Regions from separate parts of the Robertmurraya mangrovi genome, predicted to be linked through region 2. Evidence: predicted binding sites of a transcription regulator. Region 2 holds the regulator's gene; each other region holds the start of a gene.
What was found. The regulator CtsR, encoded in region 2, represses protease genes until heat stress. The targets are predictions, from matches to a motif close to ATGGTCAATAAAGGTCAAACA.
Positions count from the first base shown of each region.

Region 1: the regulator CtsR is predicted to act here: its motif matches at 7,905-7,925, upstream of clpB (ATP-dependent chaperone ClpB).
Region 3: the regulator CtsR is predicted to act here: its motif matches at 6,239-6,259, upstream of SM124_RS02225 (ATP-dependent Clp protease ATP-binding subunit).

Region 1 is NZ_JAXOFX010000001.1:192,116-202,413, reverse strand. It holds gene SM124_RS01105 (beta-ketoacyl-ACP synthase III) at 1-829, opposite strand, end outside; gene SM124_RS01100 (hypothetical protein) at 1,156-1,560, shown strand; gene SM124_RS01095 (ComZ family protein) at 1,603-1,800, opposite strand; gene SM124_RS01090 (BMP family ABC transporter substrate-binding protein) at 1,806-2,771, opposite strand; gene SM124_RS01085 (hypothetical protein) at 3,017-3,808, opposite strand; gene SM124_RS01080 (lipase family protein) at 4,016-4,756, opposite strand; gene SM124_RS01075 (DUF2929 family protein) at 4,999-5,187, shown strand; gene clpB (ATP-dependent chaperone ClpB) at 5,298-7,895, opposite strand; gene SM124_RS01065 (YjzC family protein) at 7,997-8,176, opposite strand; gene SM124_RS01060 (undecaprenyl-diphosphate phosphatase) at 8,380-9,192, shown strand; gene argF (ornithine carbamoyltransferase) at 9,232-10,191, opposite strand; gene carB (carbamoyl-phosphate synthase (glutamine-hydrolyzing) large subunit) at 10,188-10,298, opposite strand, start outside.
Region 2 is NZ_JAXOFX010000022.1:49,570-59,867, reverse strand. It holds gene SM124_RS21565 (SpoIIE family protein phosphatase) at 13-1,509, shown strand; gene SM124_RS21560 (CtsR family transcriptional regulator) at 1,774-2,235, shown strand; gene mcsA (protein-arginine kinase activator protein McsA) at 2,289-2,840, shown strand; gene mcsB (protein-arginine kinase McsB) at 2,843-3,907, shown strand; gene clpC (ATP-dependent protease ATP-binding subunit ClpC) at 3,930-6,365, shown strand; gene radA (DNA repair protein RadA) at 6,567-7,946, shown strand; gene disA (DNA integrity scanning diadenylate cyclase DisA) at 7,950-9,023, shown strand; gene SM124_RS21530 (PIN/TRAM domain-containing protein) at 9,326-10,298, shown strand, end outside.
Region 3 is NZ_JAXOFX010000001.1:438,914-449,211, forward strand. It holds gene SM124_RS02210 (M3 family oligoendopeptidase) at 1-1,140, shown strand, start outside; gene SM124_RS02215 (ATP-binding protein) at 1,400-2,968, opposite strand; gene speD (adenosylmethionine decarboxylase) at 3,177-3,983, shown strand; gene SM124_RS02225 (ATP-dependent Clp protease ATP-binding subunit) at 4,035-6,167, opposite strand; gene SM124_RS02230 (YkvI family membrane protein) at 6,385-7,440, shown strand; gene SM124_RS02235 (CPBP family intramembrane glutamic endopeptidase) at 7,485-8,096, opposite strand; gene SM124_RS02240 (DUF6254 family protein) at 8,301-8,411, shown strand; gene SM124_RS02245 (YkvS family protein) at 8,491-8,679, opposite strand; gene SM124_RS02250 (cache domain-containing protein) at 8,893-9,444, shown strand; gene SM124_RS02255 (methyl-accepting chemotaxis protein) at 9,423-10,298, shown strand, end outside.

The DNA of each region.
Region 1 (10,298 bases), on a different contig from region 2:
CTACTAAGGAAATAGGAATTGAAGCCGCAGATGTATTTCCATATTTGTGAACCGTCTTTGACATTTTTTCTTCCGGTAATTCTAAACGCTGTCTTGCCGCTTCCATAATTCGAATATTTGCTTGATGCGGAATAAGGAAATTTACATCTTCTTTCCCAAGACCTGCCTTTTCTAAAACATTTATACTACTTTCACCCATTTGTCTAACTGCAAACTTGAACACTTCTCGGCCATTCATGATGACATACTCATCCTGATAAAGGTGCTTCCCTCCAGAACCGTCTGCTCCTAGTTCAAATGATAAGATCCCTCTCCCTTCAGAAACGGGTCCTAACACTACCGCACCTGCACCATCTCCAAATAGAACTGCTGTATTACGATCATTCCAGTCAAGGATTTTAGATAATTTTTCAACACCTACTACTAAAATATGCTTATAACTATTTGTCTCAATAAATTGCTTAGCAGTGATCATTCCATACATAAAGCCAGCACAAGCCGCACTAATATCCATTGCAGCTGCACGAGTAGCTCCTAGTCTTTCTTGAAGCATACATGCAACGGAAGGAAAAGGGCGATCTGGAGTTACAGTTGCCACAAGAATCAAATCAATTTCATCAGGTGAAATGTTTGCATCTTTTATAGCATTCATAGCTGCTTCAAAAGCTAAATCTGATGTATCCATTTCATCGCTTGCAATTCTTCGCTCCTCTATACCTGTTCTAGTTCTAATCCACTCATCAGACGTATCCATCATAGTTTCTATTTCTTTATTAGTTAAAATTCTCTCTGGTAAACATCTGCCAAGACCTAGTACCCCTGCATTCATTAATGTCAACCCCTTTATAGGTTAATGATATTTCTTTCACAAAATCATCACTTGTTTTATTATCAATTATTATGACTTGGTACTAAAATTTTATCAATTCCTTTTCAGATTAGCAACTATTTTTCTCTTGCCCTTTTAAAATGAAAACAATAGTAACTATGTACACCTGTCTAGACCGCTATTACCCATTAATCATAAGTTATTATAAAGAGATTAAGTTAATGGGGAAGGTAGGTGGACAGTACTAGCCTTTTGAGATAATAATTACCATTTTAATAACCCATATAAATAAATGATTTTCCTTCATAAAAGGAGGGGAAAACACAATGGATAATGAGGATGTAAAAAATTCCAAAGAAATGGAATTTAAAAATGAACCAAACGATGAAGAAGTGCCAGTCGATCCTTTTAGCAGTTTCATGTTTGGTCATCCTAGAAAAAGGAATATAAGTAATGATGCACATGAAGATTATCACGGGGATTGGTTATTCGGTAGAAGGTTACCACACCATGAAGAACCTACTTCTAATAGAGATGACCATCCGTTTAACTTTAGCAAACATCCACATTCAGAGGAGTCTAATAAACAATCACTAGGGCATATTCTTCAAAATGTTAATTATATAGAATTGATGGGGCATGTTGACCAGTTAATAGATTCAGCAGGTCAATTAAAACCATTATTCAACAAAATTAAACCTATTGTTGAGCAGTTCTTAAACAAGAAATAGTAATAAAAATGCTGCCTGCAATTTTTGCGGCAGCATTTTTATTTATTTTTGCATTTCTTTTAATGCATCTGATTTTCCTAATTCATAAGCGTCATTCATTACTTTTGTAAATAAAGTCATGAAAGGTTGAATCATTTCCATTGATAATTCAATGCCCGCTCCTTCAAGCTGCTGCTTTGCTTCAGGTAAATACTTCATCGCAATCTGCATAAATTCCATAGTTTTATCTTGGTTTGACATTTTGACTACTCCTTCTTATTTGGCAGAATACCTGTTTCTTTGTATTCTTTTATTTGTTTATTTAGTGTTTGTACAAAATTTTCGTCTAAAAGTGGACTGTACTTTCCTAAAGAAATGACATCATCCTGGAAATCAAAAGAAAGATTCCCTGACTTCAACTTATTTTTATTATATTTATCTGCAACCACTTCATACAAAACATCGACATGCTGAACGGTACTAGTCAACACGGTCGTTTCCCCTAAATCACTTTGGTCGGAAATAAAACCAATAGCAAAGAGCCCCAGTTCTTTTACCCTTTCAATAACTGGCACATTGTATCCATCACCAGCTGGGTAAACAACATCGATATTTTTATCAATCATTTGTTCTAAAATTTCTAACGCTTTAGGGTCATCATCCCAATGGCCCACGTAACCAATATCAATCAAGAGATCTTTATTATAATACAATGCTCCTTCTCTGAATCCCTGTATTTCAGGTTGCCAATCGAAGGCAGCGATAATTCCTAATTGGTTTGTCTTTGTCATATGAGCAGCAACCATTCCACCGAAAAAACCCATTGCATATGCTTCAAAATTGAGGCTAGTGGTATTGCTGTTCTTAGCATCTCCATTGAAGCTAATAAAATGAATATGAGGATAATTTTCGGATATTTCATTAAAATACTCAGCATATTCATTTCCATGTCCAAAGATCAAATTTACACCTTTTTGGTCAAATTCTTTCACTGCCCGTTCTACAATAAGTTGACTATTCATTCCCTCTTTATAATAAACGTCAACATCAAACCGTGACTGGATTTTCAACAGTCCTTTATATCCTTTCGTGCCCCATACTTGATCGTTCACTGTTTCAGGAACGAGTAGACCAACCTTTTGTATTTTCCCACTTGAAATAGGTTGTCCACAAGCAGTAAGCAAGAAAAGACATAAAAAGAAAATCCCGAAACGAGTCAATAACTTATACATTCCTGTTCGCTCCTTAGTAAAGAAAACACGCCCTCTACATATATATAAAATATAGTTCGTCCCGGTATCATAACTAATCTCTTTCATTCTAACTTTAACCCTTAAGATAGAAAAGAACTTTTTCAGACTAGTATTTTGCCTATAAGAGTTTAGCATATACTTTTTTATTTTAGCCAATTTATTGTCTTATATTTTGGCTCTTTTCTAAAACTTTGTTACTCAAAGACAGCCTATATTTTTAAATTTTATCTTTCCTCAATTAAATGCTTAATCTGTCTCTTTTGTTCCTCTAAGCCTTCCTCTGCTGTAATACCCGGTTGAATTCTTTTAATTTTAATATTTCCTTCACTAACCAATTTTTTGTTATTCCCCTGATTAGTAGGAATCTTTAAGTACTGAGCACATTCGTACCAGCTATTTTTTTCTTGATGTTTTATTACAATTTTTTCATCACTATTCGTTATAAGTTCAAAAATGGCTTCTACCACATCTCTTACGAATATTGCATCTTCGGTATCCTCTGTTTTATTTACGGTCCATTCACTGTTTCCTTTGAGCTTACTTACTAAGAAATGTTGGAAAGTAAACTCCTCAGGCTGCCATGGACCAAATACAGTCGGTAAATATATCTCTTGAATTGAGTTTGTAGTTAGCATATGTCTGTGTTTATTGTGCACTTCATTATTCTCTAACAATATTTGATTGGGTAGTAGAAAGATGATTTTACCTGTAGTCTTTTTTTGAATACTTTTAATGATATTAGTATAAATAAGTATCTCCTGTTTGTTTCCTCTAAAGTATAAATCATAGGCATCTATAAAAATAACGCTGGTATGTTCTAGCTCTTCACTTAAATAATCCGTTTCAATAAAATTAGCATTTCTTCCAATCTCCATTCTCTTCTCTTCAAATGACGAAGATGAATGACTAGAGCCCCCGATATGAATCCCAACTACTTCGATTCCTTCATCAAGTAATTTCATACATAGGTGAAACCCAAGAAAACCAAAAGGTCTTATTATTACAGCCTTGTCCATCTATTTTCTCCTCCCCGAGAGCTTCAAAAACTGTTATTACTTTGAGTTTTTGTTAACAGTCATTACCTAGACTGTTACTGTTACTCTCATCTAAAAACAGCTTTTTTGAAAGCTTATGCTCAGAGAGGTATGAATATATCTTTCAATTGCATTCGTCCATCATTTGTAAAAGTCTGAACCTGTCATAAACTACTCATTCAAGCCTAATTACAGGATCTTTTCATGGGCATTAAAGAATTTAATGACTTGCTGGCCAATTTGTTGTTTCTTTTCAGGAAGCATATAACAAATATTGATAGGTGCCTCTTCAGTTTCCCATTGTACCGATAGCTGCTTGAGTAAGTTTGACTGCTTATAGGCACGATTTCCAGCTAAAACATGGATAATTTTTGTTGGGATATCAGGTTTCAAATTTGTTGGGGCATCTATGCTTTGTGATATTAACTCCACCATTTGTTTAGTCTCTTTTCCATAGGAAAAAGAGATTTCATTTATTAGTTTCTTATAAAAGAATTTACGTTCTTTCTCTTGTTCAAGATGATGCTTTAACGAAAGAATTGGATTGATTAAAACTAATGATCTAATCTTTTCTTCCATTTCAGATAATAATTTTATAGCTACTAAAGACCCCATTCCTTCAGCAATAATATGAATCTTTGAATTAATAATTTCTGTTCTAATCATATATTCGTAAAGTCGTTTTGCTAAATGTACTGCTTTTTCACTTCCCCAATTTTTCCCATACAAATTCGAGTAAAAGATGGTGTAACCTTCGTCTCTTAGTTTGTTAATAATAGCAAATTTCCCTTCATTTTGAATCCAAAAGCTCGATTTCTCATCTACAAAATGCCTTTCATCTCCCAAAATAAGTACACCGAAACCTTTAGGCTTCTTGGGATAATGAATCATATTCCATTCTGTATCCAGTTTAAAGTTTCGGTTCTCCATACTAAAAACTCCTTTAGCATAATTTGCTCATTATAATGTATGAAGGTTCAAATAAAACGAAAGGGAGTTTGCCTATTATTTAGAGAATTGTCTGTATAAAATAATGACAAGTATTAATGCTGAGTGACTGAAAATCCTTTTATAATTGGGGTAATCTATAAATGAATTGAATTTAGCGTTTATTATTATTTCTTTATGTGGTAAGATGGAAAAGGAATTTTAAATAGTAAGAGGTGAATACGTTGCAATTCTTTTGGACTTTCTTCTGGACATTCCTATTAGTTCAAATGGTAACTTACGTAGTAAGCTCTATGATTGGAACTACATTTGATTTTGTAACCGGTAGCATTTTGGCTGTAGCAGCAACAATCTTAGTATTTGTTCTTTCTACAATCATTCCTGAACCTAAAGGTAAAGAAGGGTTACATTAATTATATTCCTTTGCCTGAAGTTTATTTTAGAAAAAGTCACCCTGACAAACAGGATGACTTTTTTTATTTTACTTTAAGTAGTATAAGTATAAAGAGGTCAAGAGCTTCTGTTAAACCATCCTTAAATGAATTTTACCTTCCTCAAGCACAACTTGAACAGAGCTATTGTCTCTAATTTTCCCTGCAATAATGTCCTTTGCAAGTAAGGTTTCAACATTACGCTGTATAAACCTTTTTAAAGGTCTAGCACCGTATATAGGATCAAATCCGTTTTCTGCAATATATTCTTTCGCTTCATCTAATATACTTAATTGAACATGTTGATTGGCTAATCTATTTTGCAATTCATTGATTAACTTTGTAACAATTTCTTTAATCTCGCTCAAGGCAAGCGGTTTAAAAAGAATGATTTCATCGACGCGGTTTAAAAACTCCGGTCTAAAGTGTCCTCTCAATTGAGACATGACCTTGTCTCTCGTTTCCTCTGTAACCTCACTTGGGTGGCTTTCATTAAATAAATACTGTGATCCGATATTTGAAGTCATAATGATAACCGTATTTTTAAAGTCAACTGTACGGCCTTGAGAGTCTGTGATACGACCATCATCAAGCATCTGTAGCAAAATATTGAACACTTCTGGATGCGCCTTTTCGATTTCATCAAGTAAGATAACAGAGTAAGGCTTTCTTCGCACTGCTTCAGTTAGTTGTCCACCCTCTTCATAACCTACATATCCAGGAGGTGCGCCAATTAACCTAGATACTGCATGTTTCTCCATATATTCGGACATATCAATACGAATGATTTGCTCTTCGCTATCGAATAAGGATTGAGCCAATGCTTTGGCTAGTTCGGTTTTTCCAACCCCTGTTGGACCGAGGAAAATAAATGATCCAATTGGACGGTTAGGATCCTTGATTCCTGCTCTTGCTCTTAGTACAGCATCAGAGACTAACTCTACGGCTTCATGCTGACCTACTACTCTTTCATGAAGTATGTTCTCAAGCCTGAGAAGCTTTTCCCGTTCTGCCTCAACTAATTTAGCGAGTGGGATACCTGTCCATCTAGAAACAATATTAGCTATTTCTTCTTCCGTTACTTCTTCACGCAAGAGTCGCTCCTCAGATTTTTTACTAACCTCTTCCTCCAGTGATTTTAGTGCTTTCTCCAAGGAAGGAATTTTTCCATGTCTTAGTTCTGCAGCTTTATTTAAATCGTAATTATTTTCAGCATGCTCTAATTCTCTACGCAATTTCTCTAGAGACTCTCTTTTTTCTTGTACCTTTTGAATACTTTCTTTCTCTGACGTCCATTTTGCTTTCATCGCATTAGCCTTCTCACGTAAGTCAGCCAAATCCTTTTGCAGGCTTTGCAGTCTATTTTTACTTAAGAAGTCTTGTTCTTTTTGTAATGCCGCTTCCTCAATTTCTAACTGCATTACACGTCTAGTTACTTCATCTAATTCCGTTGGCATGGAATCAATCTCTGTTCGAATCATCGCGCAAGCTTCATCAATTAAATCAATCGCCTTATCAGGTAGAAAACGATCTGTAATATAGCGATCAGATAGTGTAGCAGCTGTGACAATCGCTCGGTCGTGTATATTCACCCCATGATGGATTTCAAACCGTTCTTTTAATCCACGTAAAATTGAGATTGTATCTTCTACATCAGGCTCTTGAACTAATACTTGCTGAAAACGACGTTCTAAGGCAGGATCCTTTTCAATATATTTACGATGCTCATCTAATGTAGTGGCCCCAATACAATGCAACTCTCCTCGAGCTAGCATCGGCTTCAGCATATTTCCAGCATCCATTGCTCCTTCTGTTTTTCCCGCACCAACAATGGTATGAAGTTCATCGATGAACAACAATATTTTACCTTCACTTTTTTTCACTTCATTTAAAACTGCTTTAAGACGCTCTTCAAACTCTCCTCTAAATTTTGCTCCAGCAATCAGTGCGCTCATATCTAAAGCAAAGATGGTTTTATCTTTTAATCCTTCAGGTACATCTTTTCTAACAATTCTTTGAGCCAACCCTTCCACTATAGCAGTTTTACCGACACCAGGTTCCCCAATTAACACCGGATTGTTTTTCGTTTTCCTAGATAAAATACGTATTACATTTCTAATCTCTGTGTCCCTTCCAATGACAGGGTCCACTTTACCTGACTTCACTTCTTCCACTAAATCTCGACCATATTTCTTCAATGCCTCATAAGTAGCCTCTGGATTTTGAGATGTCACCCTTTGATTCCCCCTTATCTCTTTGATTACTTTAATTACATCTTCTTTATTAACTCGATGCTTATTAAATAAATCCTTAATACCAGATTGTTGATTCTCAAAAATCGCTAGTAAAACATGTTCAACAGCAACATAATCGTCTTGGAAGTTTTTCATCTGTTGTTCTGCATCAGTCATAATTTTTTGAAGTTTACTGGTTATATATAATTTTCCTTGTTCAGCCCCGCTACCGGACACTTGAGGCCTTTTCCTTAGTAAAAGATTCAAATCGTTTTTAAATGGCTCTATAGATATTGACAGTTTGTTTAATATAGACATCGTTAGACTATTTTCTAACTCCATTAATGCTAGGAAAAGATGTATTTCATCTACTTCTTGGTGAGAATTTTTGATGGCAATGGATTGTCCATTTAGAAAAGCTGTTTGTAAACTCTCCGTCATGTGGTTAAAATCCATTATTCGAACCTCCTGACCTTTTTTGACCTTTATATTTTTTATTATAATCCAAATTCTTCATATGTAAAGCCATCCCGTATAGGATGGCTCAGATGTGCATATTAAGGTTTTCTCGTATATGTCCAATGACGATTATGGTTTGAGTTTTCAGGAAAACGATCCCCGGCTTTGAGCTTTATTTTCTTCGGGTTCATTACTCCGTCGCCCTCTTCACCTACTTCTATATAATAACCATTATTCGGTGCTTTTTTACCTGCACGGAAATGACGACTTTGTCCCATGATTAACACTCCTTTCATTGGATGTCCTTATTAGGATGACCGTTTCTGTCCTGTTCATGAAAGGAACATTTTACTGTTATTTGTCATGATCTTTTTAGCAGTGGAGTGTTCAAGAATATGCTTTAGTCCTTAAAACCCTTTACACAAAAAAAGATGTGTAGTTAAATGATGTAGTACAAATCATTGTAAAACGGGAGGTCTTTGTGGAAGATTTATTAGTACTTTTAAAATACTTTGTTCTAGGTTTATTTCAAGGTTTTACTGAACCGATTCCTATTTCTTCAAGTGGCCATTTAGAAATTGCTCAATACTTTCTAGGGTTGGAAATTGAAGGATTAAGCTTTGCTCTTCTTGTGAATACAGCTTCATTATTTGCCGTATTAATTGTGTACAGAGAAGATATAATAAGATTAATTAAAAATGGAATCGCCTATGTGACAACGAAAGATGAACATGCTAAAGCTGATTTTCGCTTTATTATATACTTAATTATAGGTACAATTCCTGCTGGTTTTATAGGTGTTTTATTTGGTGATTTTATAGAGGAAAACCTTGCATCCATTAAAACTGTTGGTATTACATTATTAGTAACAGGGCTTGCTCTGTGGCTTATTCGTAACTTAAAAGGTCGAAAGAATGATGCAGACCTTTCCGTTAGAGATGCCATTATTGTTGGTTTGGCACAGGCTGTTGCACTAATCCCTGGAATTAGTCGTTCTGGTGCTACCATTGTTGCTGCCATGGGATTAGGGATGAAACAGGAAACAGCATTACGGTACTCTTTCCTACTATACATACCAGTAAGTGTTGGTGGAATGATTTTAGGCTTTAACGATATCCTTCAAGATCCGAATATTAGCGAGTTAGCTATCCCCTATGCTTTAGCATTCGTTGCATCATTAGTTGCCTCTTACTTCTCACTAAAATGGTTTATGGGAATTATGGCAAGAGGAAATCTAAAGATTTTTGCTATCTATTGCTTTATTGCAGGACCGCTAGTGTATTTTCTTTCATAAAAAAGGAGGAGTGTATCCGTTTTACACTCCCCTCTTTATTTATGATAGGATTTCTACCAATAATGCCTTTTGAGCATGTAGTCGATTTCCTGCCTGCTGAAAAACATAGGAGTGCTTTCCATCTATCACATCAGCTGTTACCTCTTCACCACGATGAGCTGGTAAGCAGTGCATAAACATATAATCTTCCTTTGCTCCTTTTAAAATCTCCTCATTAACTTGAAAGTCCTTAAATACTTCTAGGCGGATTTCATTTTCTTCTTCCTGGCCCATACTAGTCCACACATCTGTATATATGACATCAGCTTGGTGAATAGCTTCATCTATACTATTCGTTACGGTCACCTTTCCTCCACTGCTTAGTGCAAATGTTTGAGCCATCTCGGTAATTTCTTTATTTGGCTCGTAGCCTACCGGAGTAGCTACTGCTATATGCATTCCCATTTTTGCTGCAACAATCAAAAGAGAATGAGCAACATTATTTCCGTCTCCTACATATGCAAGCTTTAAACCCTTTAGTGTTCCTTTTACTTCTTGAATGGTTAATAAATCAGCAAGTGCTTGGCATGGGTGATACATATCCGTTAAACCATTTATGACGGGAATTGTTGCATGTTCAGCCAGCTCTTCTACCGTTTGATGAGAAAACGTTCGAATCATAATAGCATCTACGTATTGTGATAAAACCTTTGCCGTATCTGCAATAGTCTCTCCACGACCCAATTGTAATTCCTGACCACTTAAAAATAATGCATGGCCACCAAGCTGAAGCATTCCTGCCTCAAAAGAAACTCTCGTTCTAGTAGAAGGTTTATCAAAGATCATTCCAAGAATTTTCCCTTTTAAAGGATTAGTCACTTCACCTAATCGTGCAGCATTCTTTAGTTTCTTCGCCTTAGCTAGTATCCCTTTAATAATTTCTGGTGAATAATCTGCTAATGTTAGTAAGTCTTTACCTTTAATACTTCCGTCAATTTGATTCGGTTTTGCTATAATCATCTAGCCTTCACTCCCTCTCCTAATAATTCATGCCAATCTTCTATAGAATGAACATTGAACGAATGACAGTTTAAAGCTGTAATAAATGCTTTTAAACTCTCCTCCTC
Region 2 (10,298 bases):
TAAGTAATAGTTATGAAAAAGCAAATTGAGGAACTAAAATCTGCTATCAAACATTTTCAGTCTCTTTTTGAAAGCCTAGATGAAGTGTATTGGACAATGGACGTTGAAGAAGGCAAGCTTCTACAAATATCTCCATCTTGTCAAAAGATATATGGACTTCCACCCGAAGCCTTTTTTGAAAACTCAGCTATCTGGTTAGATGTGGTGTATCCAGAGGATTACGAGTATGTATTAGAAAAGCAGCAGGTATTAAAAACAGGGGAAAAATTAGATTATGAATATCGTATTATACATCAACAGGATCAGTCAATTCGTTGGGTAAGAGATCAAACGGTCCCTACATTAGACTCAGAAGGAAATATCATTTTTCTAAATGGAATGATATCGGATATAACAGAGAAAAAAATGAAAGATAAGAGACTAGTTACCCTTGCAAAAGTGTTAAATAGCACAATTGAAGGTGTCTTAGTTACAGATCATAATCAAAAGATTATTATGTTTAATCCAGCTTTTACAACCATAACGGGTTATGGAAGTGAAGTAATAGGTATGACACCAAAAGTGTTAAGATCTGGTTTGCAGGAGTCAAACTTTTATAAGAAACTATGGCATCAGCTTAAGACAAAGGGCTTTTGGCAAGGAGAACTGTCAAACCGTCGAAAAAATGGAGACATCTATGTTCAATGGGCTACCATCACGACAATTAAAGGTGAAAATGGAGAAATACAAGGTTATGCATCAATATTTGATGATATAACTGAGAGAAAAAGAGAAGAAGATAGGATACATGAGGATATTCAGCTTGCTTCTTTAGTTCAAAAAACTATTCTAAAACCTTCTTTTAACAATAATGATATTCAAATTTCAGGTTATTATAAACCGTCCTATGGTCTTGCAGGGGATATGTACACCTGGTATGAATTAGGTCCAGGGAAATATGGCGTTATTATATTCGATGTCATGGGACATGGTGTGGCCGCTTCCCTAGTTGTCATGTCTATTAATTCAATCCTAAGGAGCATTATCCAGACTAATCCTCATCCAACATATGTATTTAAAGAGCTTAATAAACATATTAGGAACTTATTTCACCTGAATAAAAAGGAAGTACCTTTCTATTTCACAGGTATATATTCCGTTATCGATTTAGGTAAAAATCAAATTGAATATAGTAACGCTGGGCATCCTGCAGGCTTTTTGAGGCAAGTCGATGGCAATATACAAAGACTTGATGAGGGAACGGTTCCAATTGGGCTTTTGGATGAGATTGACGTACCTACCCAAAAACTATCTTGGACAAAAGGAAGTCAATTGATTTTATATACCGATGGACTTATAGATATATTTAACGAAAGTATTCTAAAAAATATTGTTATTCTAGAAAAAGAGATTAACAAACAGGCCAAGCTCTTTACAGAAAAAGATATAGAGAATTTTATTGATTTTATACAAAATAAGTATGGCGAGTTTAAAGATGATGTCTCTTTACTATTAGTAAATTTTAAGTAACTCTTTCCATGGAAAGAGTTTTTTCTATATTTAAGGTTTAAATAATTTTGGGGCGGGAAAATGTAGTGGTAATAAAGGGTTACATTATTGATTTTTACAATTACTAATACACAAATAATAGAATAAAACATACATTTGATTCGTTAAAGATTTAAAAAATGGTTAGAATGAACAGTATGTAAAGATTGCATGAATATGGGAGGTTCATGTATAATTTTAATCAAATAAGTCAAATATAGTCAAAGTCAGATAGGAGGAGGTTTTTTGAGGAACATCTCCGATATCATTGAGCAGTATTTAAAAGAAGTACTAGAGTTAAGTGAGCAGGAAATTGTTGAGATAAAGCGAAGTGAGATTGCAGACAAATTCCAATGTGTTCCTTCACAAATAAACTATGTAATAAATACTCGTTTTACAATCGAAAAAGGGTATGCAGTGGAAAGCAAGCGTGGTGGTGGTGGTTACATTAGAATTATGAAGGTCCAGTCACATGATTACGCGCATTTAATCGAACAGCTCCTCAACTTATTTCAGAGTCGAATATCACAAAATAGTGCTGAAAACGTAATCTATCGTTTAGTTGAAGAAGAGGTCATATCAAACAGAGAAGCAAAAATTATGTTAAGTGTTATAGACCGATCTGTATTATATATTGACCTTCCTTATCGGGATGAGCTTCGTGCAAGAATGTTAAAAGCCATGCTGACATCCTTAAAGTATAAGTAACTTTCAAAAAGGTACATTTTAGAAAGAAGCGATAGCTTGAGAGGTGATTCAAAGTGATTTGCCAGGAATGTAATGAAAGGCCTGCTACTCTTCATTTCACTAAGATTAATAATGGGGAAAAAACAGAGTATCATCTTTGTGAAAAATGCGCCCAAGAAAAAAGTGAAAGTTTTATTTTAAACAATACCTCGGGATTTTCAATTAATAATCTATTAGCTGGATTACTTAATTTTGAAAGTACTTTCCAACAACCTACTCAAAAGTCACCCTTTTATCAAGAAGAAGTTTTACAATGTGAAGGCTGTTCTATGACGTATAAACAATTTATTCAAGTTGGACGTTTTGGATGCGCGAATTGCTATGAGACCTTTAAGGAGCAAATGAAGCCTATCCTAAGAAGACTTCATAGTGGAAATGAGACTCATAATGGTAAAATTCCTGAGCGTATTGGAGGGAATATTCATCTTCGTAAGAATATCGAAGACTTAAAGCAAGCATTAAAAGACTCCATAGCTCAAGAAGAATTCGAAAAGGCTGCTGAGATTAGAGATCAAGTCCGGTCTTTAGAGAAGCAGTTAAATGAGTCTAACCAGGGAGGGGAATGAGCGTGTCGTTGGAACGATTTATTAATCAAGCTATTAGCTCGTGGATGAGCTCAGAGGGGCCTGATTCAGACATTGTTCTAAGCTCCCGAATTCGTTTAGCGAGAAATATAAGTAAATACCAATTTCCAACATTATTTACGAACGAAGAAGCACAAGAAGTTATCCATACGATTGAAAAATGTGTGAGTAACCACAAGATTCTAGACCTTGGGGAGCTTGAGCTTCTGTTAATGGAAAACTTACAACCTTTACAAAAAAGGGTTCTCGTAGAAAAGCATCTGATTAGCCCACATCTAGCTGAGAGTTCTCCTTTTGGTGCTTGCCTCCTTTCTGAAAATGAAGAGGTTAGTATTATGATTAATGAGGAGGATCACATTCGTATTCAGTGCTTATTTCCGGGATTTCAATTAACTGAATCCCTTCATATGGCAAACCAAATAGATGATTGGTTAGAGGAACATGTGGATTATGCTTTTAATGAAAAGGTTGGATATTTAACTAGCTGTCCTACGAATGTGGGAACAGGCTTAAGGGCTTCGGTTATGATGCATTTACCTGGGCTTGTCCTTACTCAACAAATGAGCAGAATCATCCCGGCTATTAACCAGCTAGGGTTAGTAGTAAGGGGGATATACGGTGAGGGTAGTGAAGCATTGGGGAATATCTTTCAAATCTCCAATCAGATTACACTCGGAAAATCTGAAGAAGATATTGTAGAAGATTTAAAAAGTGTAGTTAGTCAATTAATTTCACAGGAAAGATCAGCTAGAGAAGCATTACTAAAGACTTCTAACATACAATTAGAAGACAGAGTATTCCGCTCCTTTGGGATCCTGTCCAACAGCAGAATTATTGAATCGAAAGAAGCCGCTCGCTGTTTGTCTGATGTTAGGTTAGGGATAGATTTAGGTTTTATAAAAAATATTTCAAAAAATATTTTAAATGAATTAATGATTTTAACCCAACCAGGGTTTTTACAGCAATATGCAGGTGGGCCATTAAGACCAAATGAGCGAGATATACGCCGTGCTTCACTTATTAGAGAAAGATTAAAGATGGAAAAATAAGTTTTGTAGGGAGGACTTGAACATGATGTTTGGACGCTTTACAGAAAGAGCACAAAAAGTATTAGCATTAGCCCAAGAAGAAGCGATTAGATTAGGACATAACAATATCGGTACAGAACATATTTTGCTAGGGCTTGTTCGTGAAGGTGAAGGTATTGCAGCTAAAGCTCTTTATGCTCTAGGACTAGGTTCAGATAAAATCCAAAAAGAAGTAGAGAATCTGATTGGCAGAGGACAAGATGCTTCTCAAACGATTCATTATACTCCACGTGCTAAAAAGGTAATTGAGCTATCTATGGACGAAGCTCGCAAACTAGGTCATTCCTATGTAGGAACAGAACATATTTTATTAGGTTTAATTAGAGAGGGAGAAGGAGTAGCAGCTAGAGTACTTAATAACCTAGGTGTTAGTCTAAATAAAGCTCGTCAACAGGTACTGCAACTTTTAGGAAGCAGTGAGTCAAATGGTCACTCAGGAGGAGCTGCAGCTAGTGCCAATACTCCAACGCTTGACGGACTAGCACGTGATTTAACGGCAATTGCTAGAGAGGGTAGCTTGGACCCTGTTATTGGCCGAAGTAAAGAAATTCAACGTGTAATTGAAGTGTTAAGCCGTCGTACGAAAAATAATCCTGTATTGATCGGTGAGCCAGGAGTCGGTAAAACAGCGATTGCTGAAGGTCTTGCACAACAAATTGTTAATAATGAGATTCCTGAAACATTACGTGATAAACGAGTAATGACGTTAGATATGGGAACAGTAGTTGCTGGAACGAAATATCGTGGTGAATTTGAAGACCGACTAAAGAAAGTGATGGATGAAATTCGCCAGGCAGGTAATATTATTTTATTCATTGATGAGCTTCATACTCTAATTGGAGCAGGTGGAGCAGAAGGTGCCATTGACGCGTCTAATATTCTAAAACCATCACTAGCTCGTGGGGAACTTCAATGTATCGGTGCTACTACACTTGATGAATATAGAAAATATATTGAAAAAGACGCAGCCCTTGAGCGTCGTTTCCAACCGATTACAGTGGATGAACCAACATCTGATGAATCCATTCAAATTTTAAAAGGGCTACGTGATCGTTATGAAGCACATCACCGTGTATCGATTACAGATGAAGCTATAGAAGCAGCTGTTAAACTTTCTGACCGTTACATTTCTGATCGTTTCCTTCCGGATAAAGCGATTGATCTTATCGATGAAGCAGGATCGAAAGTGCGTTTACGATCTTATACAACACCACCTAACTTAAAAGAGCTAGAAGCTCAATTAGAAGAGGTACGTAAAGAAAAGGATGCAGCTGTTCAAGGACAAGAGTTTGAAAAAGCAGCTTCTTTAAGAGACTCTGAACAACGTCTACGTGAAAAACTTGAAGAGACGAAGAAGTCTTGGAAAGAGAAGCAAGGAAAAGAAAACTCTGAAGTGACAGTGGAAGATATTGCGAACGTTGTATCAAGCTGGACTGGAATTCCTGTTTCGAAGCTTGCTCAGACAGAAACCGATAAACTGTTGAACTTAGAATCTATTTTACACTCTAGAGTGATTGGGCAAGAAGAAGCTGTTAAGGCGATATCTAAAGCGGTTCGTCGTGCTCGTGCAGGCTTAAAGGATCCGAAAAGACCAATTGGTTCTTTCATCTTCCTAGGTCCAACAGGGGTTGGGAAAACAGAACTTGCTAGAGCACTAGCAGAATCTATGTTTGGTGACGAAGATGCGATGATTCGTGTTGATATGTCTGAGTATATGGAAAAACACTCCACTTCTAGATTAGTTGGTTCACCTCCAGGTTATGTAGGTTATGAAGAAGGTGGGCAATTAACAGAAAAAGTACGAAGAAAACCTTATTCGGTAGTACTTTTAGATGAAATTGAAAAAGCACATCCTGATGTGTTTAATATTCTCCTTCAAGTATTAGAGGATGGACGCCTAACAGATTCAAAAGGAAGAACGGTAGACTTTAGAAATACAGTATTAATCATGACTTCTAACGTCGGAGCAGAATCTTTAAAACGTAACAAATATGTAGGTTTTAATATCCAAGATGGAGAACAAGACTATAAAGATATGAAAGGGAAAGTGATGGAGGAATTGAAAAAAGCATTCCGTCCAGAGTTCCTTAACCGTATCGATGAAATTATTGTCTTCCATGCACTGGAAAAGAAACATTTACAACAAATTGTTACTTTAATGTCTGATCAATTAATCAAGCGACTAGTGGAACAAGATATTACATTAGAATTAACAGATGCTGCGAAAGAAAAGATCTCCGAAGAGGGGTACGATCCAGAATATGGAGCAAGGCCACTGCGCAGAGCTATTCAGAAAAATATCGAAGATCGCTTGTCTGAAGAACTCCTAAAGGGAACGGTATTAAAAGGACAAAATATTATTATTGATATTGATAATGGTGATTTTATCGTTCGAACAGGTGAACCTGTAACAAAATAATGATTGAAAGGTACACGTTTTAAACTTGCGTGTACCTTTTTTTACAAGTACACTTGTTCGTATACAGTATAAAAGAATAAATTCCAATCCACCTTCCCCTATATAAAAATACTCCTTAAATTTCTTGTCAAAGCATTCATCTAGAATAGCATGTAAAAAACCTTATTGTATGTGCATACATATAGAGAGAGGAAGAAAAGAATGGCAAAAGTAAAAACAAAATTTATCTGCCAAGAGTGTGGATATGAATCCGCAAAATGGATGGGAAAATGCCCTGGTTGTGGTACATGGAACAAAATGGTGGAAGAGGTTGAGAAAACAAGCACGAATAGAAGAAAGGCTTTTACACACTCTGAAGGAACCAATGTACTATCGAAGGCTACTCCTATTACCTCCATTGAAACCACCCATGAACCAAGAATACAAACGGACCTTTCCGAGTTAAATCGAGTACTAGGTGGAGGGATTGTAAGAGGTTCACTAGTTTTAATAGGGGGAGATCCTGGTATCGGGAAGTCCACCCTTTTACTACAAGTTTCTTCTCAGTTAGCAAATAAAAACCAATCGGTTCTATACATTTCAGGTGAAGAATCGATGAAGCAAACTAAATTAAGAGCGGACCGTCTAGGCGTAGCCTCGGAAAATCTATTAGTTTATTCAGAAACGGATTTAGATGAGATTAGTCGTACTATTGATAACGTCAATCCTAGCTTTGTAATTATTGATTCCATTCAAACTGTATTTCACCCCAACGTTACTTCTGCCCCAGGAAGTGTATCCCAAGTACGAGAATGTACAGCGGAACTCATGAGAATTGGTAAATCAAAAGGAATTGCTATCTTTATTGTTGGTCATGTTACGAAGGAAGGATCTATAGCGGGTCCAAGACTTTTAGAGCATATGGTAGATACCGTTTTATATTTTGAAGGTGAACGTCATCATACATACCGTATATTAAGAGCTGTAAAAAATCGCTTTGGATCTACAAATGAGATGGGTATTTTTGAAATGAAGGAGTTCGGCCTTGAAGAAGTAGAAAATCCTTCTGAGATTTTTTTAGAAGAAAGAGCACAAGGTGCTTCCGGCTCTACAGTCGTTGCATCAATGGAAGGAACTCGTCCTGTTTTAGTGGAGATTCAGGCTCTTATCTCTCCTACTAGCTTTGGAAATCCTAGAAGAATGGCAACGGGCATTGACCATAATCGAGTTTCTTTATTAATGGCTGTATTGGAGAAGCGTGTAGGTTTATTATTAGCTAATCAAGATGCTTATTTAAAAGTGGCGGGTGGCGTGAAGTTAGATGAGCCAGCTATTGACTTAGCGATTGCAGTTAGTATCGCTTCTAGTTTCCGAGATAAATCAACGAGACCGACTGATTGCATTATTGGGGAAGTAGGTTTGACAGGAGAAGTAAGAAGGGTATCTAGAATAGAACAACGTGTCCAAGAAGCGGCAAAGTTAGGGTTTGAACGTGTCATTATACCTGCTAATAATATAGGAGGCTGGAAGGGCCCAGAGGGGATAGAATTAGTCGGTGTATCAACTGTTTCACAGGCACTTCATGTAACGTTAGGGGGGTAATATGTGGAGAATAAAAAGCTTAATGAGATGACCATGAGTGAAGTGTTACAATTCATCGCACCAGGAGCTCCCATACGTGAAGGAATTGATAATGTTTTGCGTGCGAATACGGGTGGCCTTATCGTCTTAGGTTACAATGAAAAAGTAAAATCCATTGTAGATGGTGGTTTTCAAATTAACTGTCCTTTCACACCTAGTTATTTATATGAACTGGCTAAAATGGATGGAGCGATTATTTTAAATGAAAAGGGAAATAAAATCTTAATTGCAAACGCACAATTAGCTCCAGATCCAAGTGTCCCCTCTACTGAAACAGGGATGCGCCATCGGACGGCTGAACGGGTTGCAAGGCAAACGCGAGCTCTTGTCATTGCCATTTCCCAAAGACGAAATGTAATCACTTTGTACCAAGGGAACTTTAGGTACGCTCTTCGTGAAATTGCTGTCATTCTTACGAAAGCAAATCAGGCTATTCAAACATTAGAAAAATATAAGGTTGTCCTAGAACAAAGTATTTCTAACCTAGGAATTATTGAGTTTGAAGAAATGGTCACATACAGTGATGTTTTACAAGTGATGCATCGAGTAGAAATGGTTTTGCGAATAAAAAATGAGCTATTAACCTATTTAAGCGAGCTAGGCACGGAAGGCCGGTTGATTAGATTACAAATGAACGAGCTTTTATCAGATATAGAAATGGAAGCTGTACTCATTATAAAAGATTATGCTTTTTCAAGGGATCATAAGCCGGAAGAATTTTTAAAGAGATTTCAGGAGATGTCGACAGGGGATATGATTGAAGATACAGTGCTATTAAAAATGTTAGGTTACCAAGGATACATTCATGTGGATGAATACATTTGTCCTAGAGGATATCGTATGTTAAATAAGATTCCTCGACTGCCTCCCATTATCATTGAGAATTTAGTGCATAAATACAAGGAGCTAAGAAATATTGTTTCTGCCTCTGTTGAAGATTTAGATGAAGTGGAAGGAATAGGGGAAGTAAGGGCAAGAAAAATAAAAGATGGCCTTAAGCTCATAAAAGAGCAGCTATTTGCTGATAGACAACTCTAAAAAGGGATTGAATTGAAATAAACAATATGCTAAAATGAAAAATTTAAATATTTGACAGTTGATTTTACTTGGTGCTACCCTTTATGTATCAAATAATATAAAAAATTACTACTAATGGTAACTATTTTTAATATAAATCGTCTTAATAGTGTAGAGATCATTAACTTTAAAAGAGAATAGCTAAAGGTTAATACTATTTTAATAACATTTTCTTTTCAATTTGTTAACATTATCAAATTTCTCAGTAATAATAGGTTTCAATTTTTAGAATTTGTTTATAATGAGTAAAAGGAGGTGAAGGAATGTTAAAACGTATTATACAAGCATGCTTCCTTATTACAGGTGGGACGCTAGGGATTTTTCTTATTCCCGATTTATTAAAATTAGTGAGTTTAGATGACATTCCTCTAATAAATAATCATTATGTTACCGCTATTTTAGGTGCAATTATTTTTTATCTTATTACTTTTTGGGCGGTTGATTATGTAGTTAACTTTATTAAATGGTTAGAAGAATCTATCGTAAAAATACCGATTACTGATATTATTTTTGGTAGTGTTGGACTAGTATTTGGTCTTGTAGTGGCTTTTTTAGTAGGTTATGCTTTAAGCGCAATTGAAGTTCCTATTTTAAACACAGTTGTTCCCATTTTATTAACTCTTCTTTTTGGATATTTAGGATTTCAGGTTGGCTTTAAGAAAAGAGACGAATTGCTGAATCTTTTCTCAAAGGGAAAGAAGAAGTCAGGTGAAGAGGAACCAACGAGTAAGGAATCTCCTAAGGAATTAAAAATTCTTGATACTAGTGTAATTATCGATGGTAGAATCGCTGATATATGTCAGACAGGCTTCCTTGACGGTACGATTGTGATTCCACAATTCGTACTAGAAGAATTACAGCATATTGCCGATTCGTCGGATGTATTAAAACGTAATCGTGGTCGAAGAGGTTTAGATATATTAAACCGTATACAAAAAGAGCTTTCGATGAATGTTGAGATTTATGAAGGTGATTTTGAGGATGTACAAGAAGTGGATAGCAAACTTGTAAAGCTTGCAAAGCTTACTAATGGTGTGTTAGTTACTAATGATTTCAACCTCAATAAAGTATGTGAACTTCAAAAAGTTTCGGTATTAAATATAAACGATTTAGCAAATGCAGTTAAGCCAGTCGTACTTCCTGGAGAAGAAATGCATGTACAAGTGATTAAAGACGGGAAAGAGTACAACCAAGGGATCGCCTATTTGGATGATGGTACGATGATTGTAGTTGAAG
Region 3 (10,298 bases), on a different contig from region 2:
GCAGAAAATGAATCTGAGTTAGACCGTATTTATGATGATTTAGTAAAAGTTAGAACGGAAATTGCTCATAAGTTAGGCTACAATAATTTTGTTGAGTTAGCTTATAACCGTATGTATAGAACCGATTATAATGCAGAGATGGTAGCTAAATTCCGTAATCAAGTAAAAGAGTTTATCGTACCAATTGCAACAAAATTAAAAGAGCGTCAAAGACAAAGAATTGGTGTAGACAAATTAAAATATTACGATGAAGGTTTTAATTTCAGCACTGGAAATGCAACTCCAAAAGGTAGTCCGGAATGGATTATTGATAATGGTCAAGGTATGTATAACGACCTTTCAAAAGAAACAGGAGAATTCTTTACATTCATGAGAGACAACAATCTTATGGATCTAGTTGCGAAGAAAGGTAAAGCGGGTGGAGGCTATTGTACTTATATCCAGAATTACAAAGCTCCATTCATCTTCTCAAACTTTAACGGTACATCAGGAGACATTGATGTGTTAACACATGAAGCAGGGCATGCTTTCCAAGTATACTCAAGCAGACATTTTGAAATCCCTGAGTACAACTGGCCAACTTATGAGGCTTGTGAAATTCACTCTATGAGTATGGAATTCTTCACATGGCCATGGATGGAATTATTCTTTAAGGAAGATACAGAGAAGTATAAGTTTGCTCATTTAAGTGGAGCGTTATTATTCCTTCCATACGGTGTTACAGTAGATGAGTATCAACACTGGGTATATGAAAACCCTACTGCAACTCCAGCAGAGCGTAAACAAGCTTGGAGAGAAATTGAAAAGAAATATATGCCTCATAAAGACTATGATGGAAATGAGTATTTAGAAAATGGTGGATTCTGGCAACGTCAAGGCCATATTTACAGCACACCTTTCTATTATATCGATTACACTCTTGCTCAAATTTGTGCTTTCCAATTTTGGAAACGTTCAAGAGAAAACCATGAGGCAGCATGGGAAGATTATATCAAGCTTTGTAATCTAGGCGGAAGCATGCCATTTACTCAATTAGTGAAAGAAGCTAATTTAATTTCACCATTTGAAGATGGCTGCGTTGAGTCTGTAGTAGGCGAAATTGAAAGCTGGTTAAACTCAGTTAACGACACTGAGCTATAAGGATAAATAAAAAGCGAAGCTAAGCGGCTTCGCTTTTTATTATTAAAAGTTTAAGAAAGTATTAGCTTTTTGAAGTTAGACAACTGTCCAGCTCCAGCGCCTAGCCCTTCGAGTCAAATAACCTTCCATCCTAAAAGTCAAAAACCAGACTTTTAGGATGGAAGAACATTTGCTTGTCAGGGCTGACCAAGGCGCTTGCGCTTTTCTTACCTCACTAGGTGAACCTATTAGAAGAAACAGTTGAAGGAATGTCGACTGTTTAGTCACTGTATACAGGTAAGGTAATTTCAACACAAGTACCTCTAGGATGATTACTGCTAATCTTTACCGAACCTTTATGTTGTTCAATAATTCTTTCCGTTATCATTAATCCTAATCCTGTACCATTTTCTTTTGTTGTGAAGAAAGGAGTGCCAATCTTTTTTAATACTTCAGAAGGAATTCCTATGCCATTATCTTTAATGACAATTAATACTTCATTTTTATTTAGATTTATACAATCAAACTGTATGGTTCCTCCAGTAGGCATGGCTTCAAACGCGTTTTTAAGCAAATTAATAAAAACTTGCTTCATTTGGTTTGCTTCACACAAGACTACATCATGTGTAGCCTTACAATTTTTTATTATAGAAACACCTTTGAAGTTAGCCTCCGATTCAAAAAGTAAAATCACTTCATTTATTACTTCAGTTATACTATGAGCTTTTGGGTTAAGGACATGAGGTTTCGATAGTATGAGAAATTCACTAATAATTAAATTCATTCTGTGGATTTCTGAGTTAATAATTGAAAAGTATTGGCTAAAAGCGCTATCTTTCTCGCTAATCATTTTAATGAAACCCGATATCACAGTTAAAGGATTTCTGATCTCATGTGCGACCCCTGCAGCAATTTCACCTGAAATTTTGAGCTTCTCAGAGTTTCGGATATATTCTTCCATTAATCGCTTTTCTGTTGAATCTCTGGCGATCAAAGAGACAGCAAATACCTGTTTATCACCATTGTAAACAGGTGAAATGGTTGCATCTAATATATAATTTTTCTCATTTAAATATATGGGAATATCAGCCCCAGATTTACCAAAACCTTTTTTTGCATTCTCTAAATAGTCCATAAGTGGATTGTTGTGGTCCCTTATGTAACTTGTTATATGAATCCCAGGTTTAAATGTTTTTACATTAAAAAGTTCAATAAAGGCATCATTGACTTCTATGACTTTCAAATTTAAATCCATTACGGCTATTGAATCTTTTGTATTTTGGAAGAATGCTTCCACTAGTGATTTAGTGGATTGTAAATCAATCTTTGCTTTTTTCTCATTAGCATAAGCTTTTTCCCAAAGCTGGTTTGCATATTTGATCATAAAAAATAATGATATACCAATCAGCAATGCTAGGAGAACAAAGTAGGGGAGTTCTTCTGCTCCACTTTGTTGAAATATTAGTTCTCCATTTGTTATAGAAAAATAAATTAAAGAAAAAACGGCTAGAGTCAAAGCTAGGAAAAGGGATAAATAACTTTGATAAAAGGCAAAAGCAATGATTCCTAAAAGAAAGAAAGCATAATTGCTTAAATATGGATAAGTAATATTTAAATAAAAAATATATCCAAAATACAAAAAGTTATAGGAAACCATTACAACATAAGCATTAATTCTCATTTTATATAGAGCAGTACATATTAGGCAGATTAATAAACCATATGGAGGCCATAGCATTTCAGTACTCTCGTCTACAATATAATAAAATACTGAATCTATGAGATAAAATACCCATAATAAAACCATTAACAATCGATTTCGATTTTGGATTAAATACATTTTATCCATCAATTTCCATTTCCTTCCTGTTATCTCACTAATATCATATCATATCTTTCTTTAATTAGTAGAAAAATCGCGAAAATAGTCGAATGGAGTGGGAAGTCCATTAAGACCACTATAGATGAGATTCCTTCGATTTTTCTTTAAGAAAGTGGGCAATATATAAATATTTAAATGATTAAATAAGAGTTGTTCGGCGAGGAGGACCTTTTGAATGAAACTTACACCGGAACAAGTAATTGAGTTACATGGTTTTAATAATTTAACAAAGACGTTAAGCTTTAATATGTATGATATTTGTTATACAAAGACAAGGGAAGAAAGAGAAGCTTATATTGAGTATATTGATGAGCAATACAATGCGGACCGTTTAACAAAAATTTTGGGGAATGTTTCTGATATTATCGGAGCACATGTATTAAATATTGCTAAACAAGATTATGTACCACAAGGAGCTAGTGTAACCATACTAGTTTCTGAAGGACCAGTGGTAGAAGTTCCAACAGAATCCTATGAAGAATCACCAGGTCCGCTGCCTGGTAATGTTGTCCTTCAACTAGATAAGAGTCATATTACGGTTCATACTTATCCTGAATACCACCCTTATGAAGGGATATCGACATTTAGAGCGGATATTGATGTGTCTACATGTGGTGAAATATCACCTTTAAAGGCCCTAAATTATTTAATTCATTCCTTTGATACAGACATCATGACAATTGATTACCGTGTCAGAGGTTTCACTAGAGATAAAGATGGTCGAAAACTATTTATTGATCATAATATTAATTCGATTCAAAACTTTATCCCTGAAGAAGTGAAAGAACAATACGATATGATTGATGTAAATGTCTATCCTGATAATATTTTTCATACTAAATGTCGTTTACGGGAGTTTGATTTAAACAACTATCTATTTGGGTACACAAAAGATAAGTTAGAGGTTGAAGAACAAAAGGAAATTGCTGAAAAATTACAGATGGAAATGGATGAGATTTTTTACGGGAAGAATATTAATTAGCCAAAAAAGCTCTACACATTCCTAATGAATGTGTAGAGCTTTTGAATGCTATTATTTAATGACAATCTTTCCATCCTCGAGTGTGGCGGTTAAAGATAGAGTTTCAGGTTGTTCAAGAATAAAGTCAGTAATTTTATCCTCAAGCTGCTCTTGAATAACTCTTCTTAGTGGACGGGCTCCAAAGGAAGGGATGTATCCTAACTCAGATAGTTTATCTATTACATCCTGAGTCACCGTTAACTTGATATCTTGTTCTCTTAGCATCACATTTAGTTCATCTAACATAAGGTTAACAATTTGAACTAATTGGTTTCTCTCAAGAGCTTTAAATTCAATGATACTATCAAATCGGTTTAGAAACTCTGGTTTAAAGAACCCTCCTAAAGATTTTAAAATAGAAGATTCTTCTTCTGTTGCGGTTTGATTAAAACCTACTCTGTTCTCTTTATGACCAACCCCAGCGTTAGATGTCATAATAATGACTGTATCTTTGAAGTTCACTGTTCTACCTTGGCTATCCGTTAGGCGACCATCTTCAAGGATTTGAAGGAACATATGCTGAACATCAGGATGGGCTTTCTCAATCTCATCAAGTAAAATGATACTGTATGGATTTCTTCGGACTTTTTCAGTAAGTTGCCCCGCTTCCTCGTGTCCAACATACCCAGGAGGGGAACCAATAATTTTAGAAATGCTGTGTTTCTCCATATATTCACTCATATCTAAACGAATCATAGAATCTTTAGTTCCAAATAATTCTTCTGCAAGTGTCTTAGAAAGTTCAGTTTTCCCTACACCTGTCGGACCGACAAATAAGAAAGAACCGATTGGGCGATTTTTAGATTTCAAACCTGCTCGGCTTCTTCTAATCGCCTTTGTTACTTTTTGGACTGCTTCTTCCTGTCCGATTACTTTATGGGCTAGATTCTCATAAAGGTTTTTCATTCTTACTTGTTCATCTTCTTGGAGTTTCCCGACTGGAATACGAGTTTTCTTTTCAATAATCTCCTCAATATGCACAACTTCAACAATAGGACGAGAAGTCATATCTTTTTTGTTAAGAGATTCTTCTAAATGCTTTTCCTCTTTACGAAGTTCTGCCGCTCTTTCATAATTTTCTACTTTTAAGGCTATTTCTTTTTCTTGAGCAATTTCTTTAAGTCTTTGTTCGATTTGTTCTAGTGAAGTATAATCTGTCTTTAAGTTTAGTTTAGATCCAGCTTCATCCATTAAATCAATGGCTTTATCTGGTAGAAATCGATCTTGTATATAGCGGCTAGATAATTTAACACATGCTTCAAGGGCTTCGATTGAATAGGTTACTTCATGAAAGTCTTCATATTTTGCTTTAAGACCTTTTAAAATATGAATTGCTTCGTCAACTGTTGGCTCCTCAACATGAACGGGCTGAAAACGTCTTTCAAGTGCAGCGTCCTTTTCAATGTTTCTGTATTCCTTTAAAGTTGTGGCACCTACGAGTTGAAGCTCCCCACGTGCCAATGCAGGTTTTAAAATGTTTCCTGCATCCATAGAACCTTCTGCTGAACCTGCACCTACTAACAAGTGAATTTCATCAATAAATAGAATAATATTTTTTCTTTGCTGTAACTCTAGTATGAGTTGTTTCATTCTTTCCTCAAATTGACCACGAATCCCTGTATTAGCAACTAATGAAGCTACGTCTAGCAAGATTACTGGCTTATTTAACAGTTTTTTAGGAACTTGGCCATCTGATATTTTTAGAGCTAAGCCTTCAGCAATTGCAGTTTTTCCGACTCCAGGTTCACCAATTAGAACGGGATTATTCTTATTTCTTCTATTTAATATTTCAATGACACGGTTTACTTCCTCCTCACGACCAATTACGGGATCAATTAAACCAGCAATAGCCATTTGAGTTAGGTTTCTACCAAACTGATCAATAAATCCACCGTTTCCACCGGCAGTAGGTGAAGGGTGTTTCTCATCATTTTTAGGTTGTTTTGAGTAATTATTAAGAAATTCATCTATTGGAAACTGATTAAAGTTCTGGAATCCTGACATGCCTGGCCCAAAGGCTGAGCTTATTTTTTGTTTCTCAGCATGATAGCAATCTCGACAAAGGTGTAATTCTGTTTCCTTACCATTAACATTCATTTTTAAAAGAATATTTGATTGATGTTGCTGACATTTGTTACATAGCATTTTGGCATGCCTCCTTAAAAATGTATTATAAATTCGACTTTGACTTTCTTTGACTTTTACAACGTTATTATACTTTGACCTTTTTTGACTTTCAAGTATTTTGTCTCGAAATCTCTTCCTCATTTTAGTGATTAATTGCGTTAAATAATATTTTCCTTCAAAAGCTCGTCATTGTTTGTCCATCTCTTCATATATTTAAAAGGAGGGGGGAGATTTTGTGAAAACAAACTGGGCTGCAGCCTTCCAAATAGCAGCTGTATACGTTGGAACAGTTGTAGGAGCTGGTTTTGCAACTGGTAAAGAGATCGTGGAATTTTTTTCACGATTTGGATTTATCGGATTGGTTGGTATATTAATGGCTGGTTACATACTCATTTTTTTAGGATCAAAATTAATGAGAATAGCCGCACATATTGATGCAAAATCCTATCAAGAATTTAATGAATATTTATACGGCAAATTTTTTGGTACTTTTATAAATATATTGACCTTATTTATGCTTTTAGGAGTTTGTGCTGTCATGTTATCCGGTGCAGGCGCTATTTTTCAAGAACAACTAGGTCTTTCCAAAAATTTTGGGGTGTTATTAACAATTGCCTTGTCGGTTGTTGTTATGTTTGTTGGAATTAAAGGACTATTTGCTGTTAATACATTTGTTGTACCGATGATGATTGCATTTAGTTTTATGTTAATGGTGATATCCGTACAAATGCCAGATTTTTTGGGCCAAGTATTATTTATTCCATATGTAGAGGATGGATGGAAATCAGTAATAGCTCCGTTTTCCTATACAGCACTTAATCTTGGTCTAGCACAAGCGGTTCTAGTCCCTGTTGCTTCAGAGATTAAAGATGATCAAACAGTTAAATGGGGGGGCATTCTCGGAGGAATTGCTTTAACAACCATTTTGATTTCAAGCCATGTTACATTAGTGATGTTACCAAGTGTTGAACTTTATGAAATTCCTATGGCGGTTATTATGAAAAATCTTGCTTCTGGCCTCTATTGGATCTTTATATTTATCATATACGGAGAAGTGTTTACATCTGTTATAGGAAATGTGTTTGGGCTAGAGAGACAAATAAAAAATTATATCTCGATTCCAACAATGATAACGGTCTCTTTTATCTTTCTGATTACTTACATCGTTAGCTTTATTGATTATGGGACACTTTTATCCTATTTATATCCTGTCTTTGGATACGTTAGTATGGCATTTTTAATTCTATTATGGATGAAGCCAATTGATCTTAAGAGTGAGTTTAAAAAGTGATTGGTATAGAAAAAAGACTCGAGGCTTCGAGTCTTTTTTCAATATTAATAAAGTGGAAAAATAACTAGCAAGAATAAGTCAAAAATTAAATGAGAAACAATTACTAAAGGGATACTGCGTTTCCAAGCGTATAACCAGCCCCAAAACAGCCCAGCAAATAATGCCGCAAAAACAAGCATATAAGAACCAGAATAAAGGTGGGCTAAAGAATACATAACTGCCGAAATTATGATGCTTGGCCAAACATTTACATGCTTAAACAAACGCTTTTGTATAAAGCCTCTCCAAAAAATTTCTTCACCAGGAATAATAATTAATAATAAAACGATATAGTGCCAGATCGCTGTTGGTGATAGTCGATTGTATAGCTTAGAGATTTGTGTGCTAAAAGGTAGGTTTAAAATATCAATGAGAAAATTACCTGCCCAAAACAGACCGAAAAGGATAAGACCTGAAATTACCCCGATTGACAAATAAGTATTAGTGGAAACTTCATCATCTACACTTTCATTCAATATGGTATAGGTAATTAAAAATAACATGGAAGCGGTGAAAATATACCAAAAGACGTTTTTGTCGCTAAAAGTTAAATAAAGCAAAAAATGTGCAAAAATAAAACCGATTACTAATTTAATATCAGTAAGGAATTTCATCATAAAATAAACTCCTTTCATAAGAAACCAATCTATATTGTAACAAAAAAAGCATGTTAGTGGTAATGAGAAAGATAAATATCTACAAAAGAAGGGCAATTGGTCTAAAAAAAAAGACAATATATAGGGTAAATGTATGGTTATATATGCTAACAAAATAAAAATGTACTTATTAGCAAAATATAAAATAGGAAGGGAGGTTTGGAAATGACTAAATCAAAGAAAGAAAAGGAAAGAGCGTGGACGGTCAGAAAACAAGACCAGCATCCTCATGGAAAAGTTAAATCTTTCAAAGAATTAGCTAATGAAAAAGAATAATGTCAATATTAAGAAAATAAAAAGCAGCCTTGTGGCTGCTTTTAACGTAAGTCTCTATTCTAATTAGACATTTTTTAGACTATATTGCAGATTCTTTAATAACTTTATAGTTTTTGTGATTGACGACCGTACGCTGTTCAAGCTCCAGGTCACGGTAATTATCCATATAAGTTAAGTCTACAATAACTGAATTCTCATTTACTTTTTCTACAATTCCTTGTAGTCCATCTTTAAATTCTATAACATTTCCCACATCAGCTTTCTTCAAGGTAGCCCCTCCTTTAGTTCGAAATGCAAAATATATTATTAACATTTTGCACTACTTTCTGGTATTCGTAAAGAATTTTCACATAATTTCTTCAAAAAAAATGGAAATTAATTATTTTAAGAGAAAACTAGATTTAATTTTAAAATAAATAATCTGAATATTGCAAAAAGAAATATAGTCATTTAGAATGATATTATAGATGGAGGTGCTCGCATGAAGTTCAATATTCGAACTAAACTTATTACTATATGCTTAATTTTATTAGTTATACCCGGGTTGATTATAGGTCTAATAGGGTATGTTATTTCAAAAAATGAATTGAACAATTTAGCTGAAACAAGTTTAAAAAATAGTGTAAACCTTTCACTTAAAACAATTGAACTCGTAAATCAGAAAGTGGAAAGCGGATCATTAACTCTTGAACAGGCACAAGAGGAAGTAAAAAAAGAATTATTGGGTGAAATGATTGATGGAAAACGCCCTATTACAAAGGAGATTGATCTTGGACCAAATGGCTACTTATACGCAATAGATGATAAAGGAAATTTATTGATGCATCCAGTCCTTGAAGGAGATAATTTATACGAAGCAAAAACAAAAGATGGTTTTTATTTTCTTCAAGACGTCATAAAAAAGAGTGCACAAGGGGGATTTACCTATTATGAATGGGCTCTTCCTAATAATCCAGATAAAACGCTTCAAAAATTGTTTATTCAAAAAAAGATCCTCATTGGGGATGGATTGTGGCCTCTGGTTCATACATGATGGACTATAATAGTGGAGCGAATAAAATTGTAAGCGTTTTAGCTCTAACATTAGGAATTTCAGTTATTATTGGCGTATTCATTATTATCCTTTTCTCCAAACATATTGCCTTACCTATTAAAAAAATTGCAAATCACGTTAAAGAGGTAGCGGATGGTAATCTAGTACTTGATGAGCTTAAAGTAAAGAATAAGGATGAGGTAGGAGAATTAGCCAATGGATTTGAGCAAATGATTGTACAATTGAAGGCTTTACTACATGAGGTATCTGATTCGGCTGAGCAGGTGGCAGGTTCTAGTCAGGAACTAAGTGCTAGCAGTGAACATAATGCTCGAGCAACAGAGGAAATTAATGGTTCCATTCAAGAGGTTGCAACTGGAGTAGAAGTACAATCAACCAAGATGAAACAAATGATTGAACAGACGATAAATATTTCGAATTCTACCGATCAAATACATTTAAATACAAAGAGTATGCATCACTCAGCAGAGAAAACAAATGAAATTGCAAAAAAAGGGAAAGATTATGCACAAACAGGAATCCAACAAATGATTGAGGCTGCCAACCATGTAGAAACAATGGAAAAGACAGCATTAAAGCTTAACGAAAAGTCGGTTGAAATTGAAAGTATGTTATCTCAAATTTCTGCTGTTGCGGATCAAACGAATCTATTAGCATTAAATGCAGCGATAGAAGCAGCTCGTGCGGGTGAGCATGGTAGAGGATTTGCCATCGTGGCGGAAGAAGTTCGAAAACTTGCAGAACAATCAGGAAAAGTAGCTAGCGGCATTGGAGTACTAATGAATGATATTAGACAAGAGACTGAGGATGCTGTTATGACTATGAAGACAGGT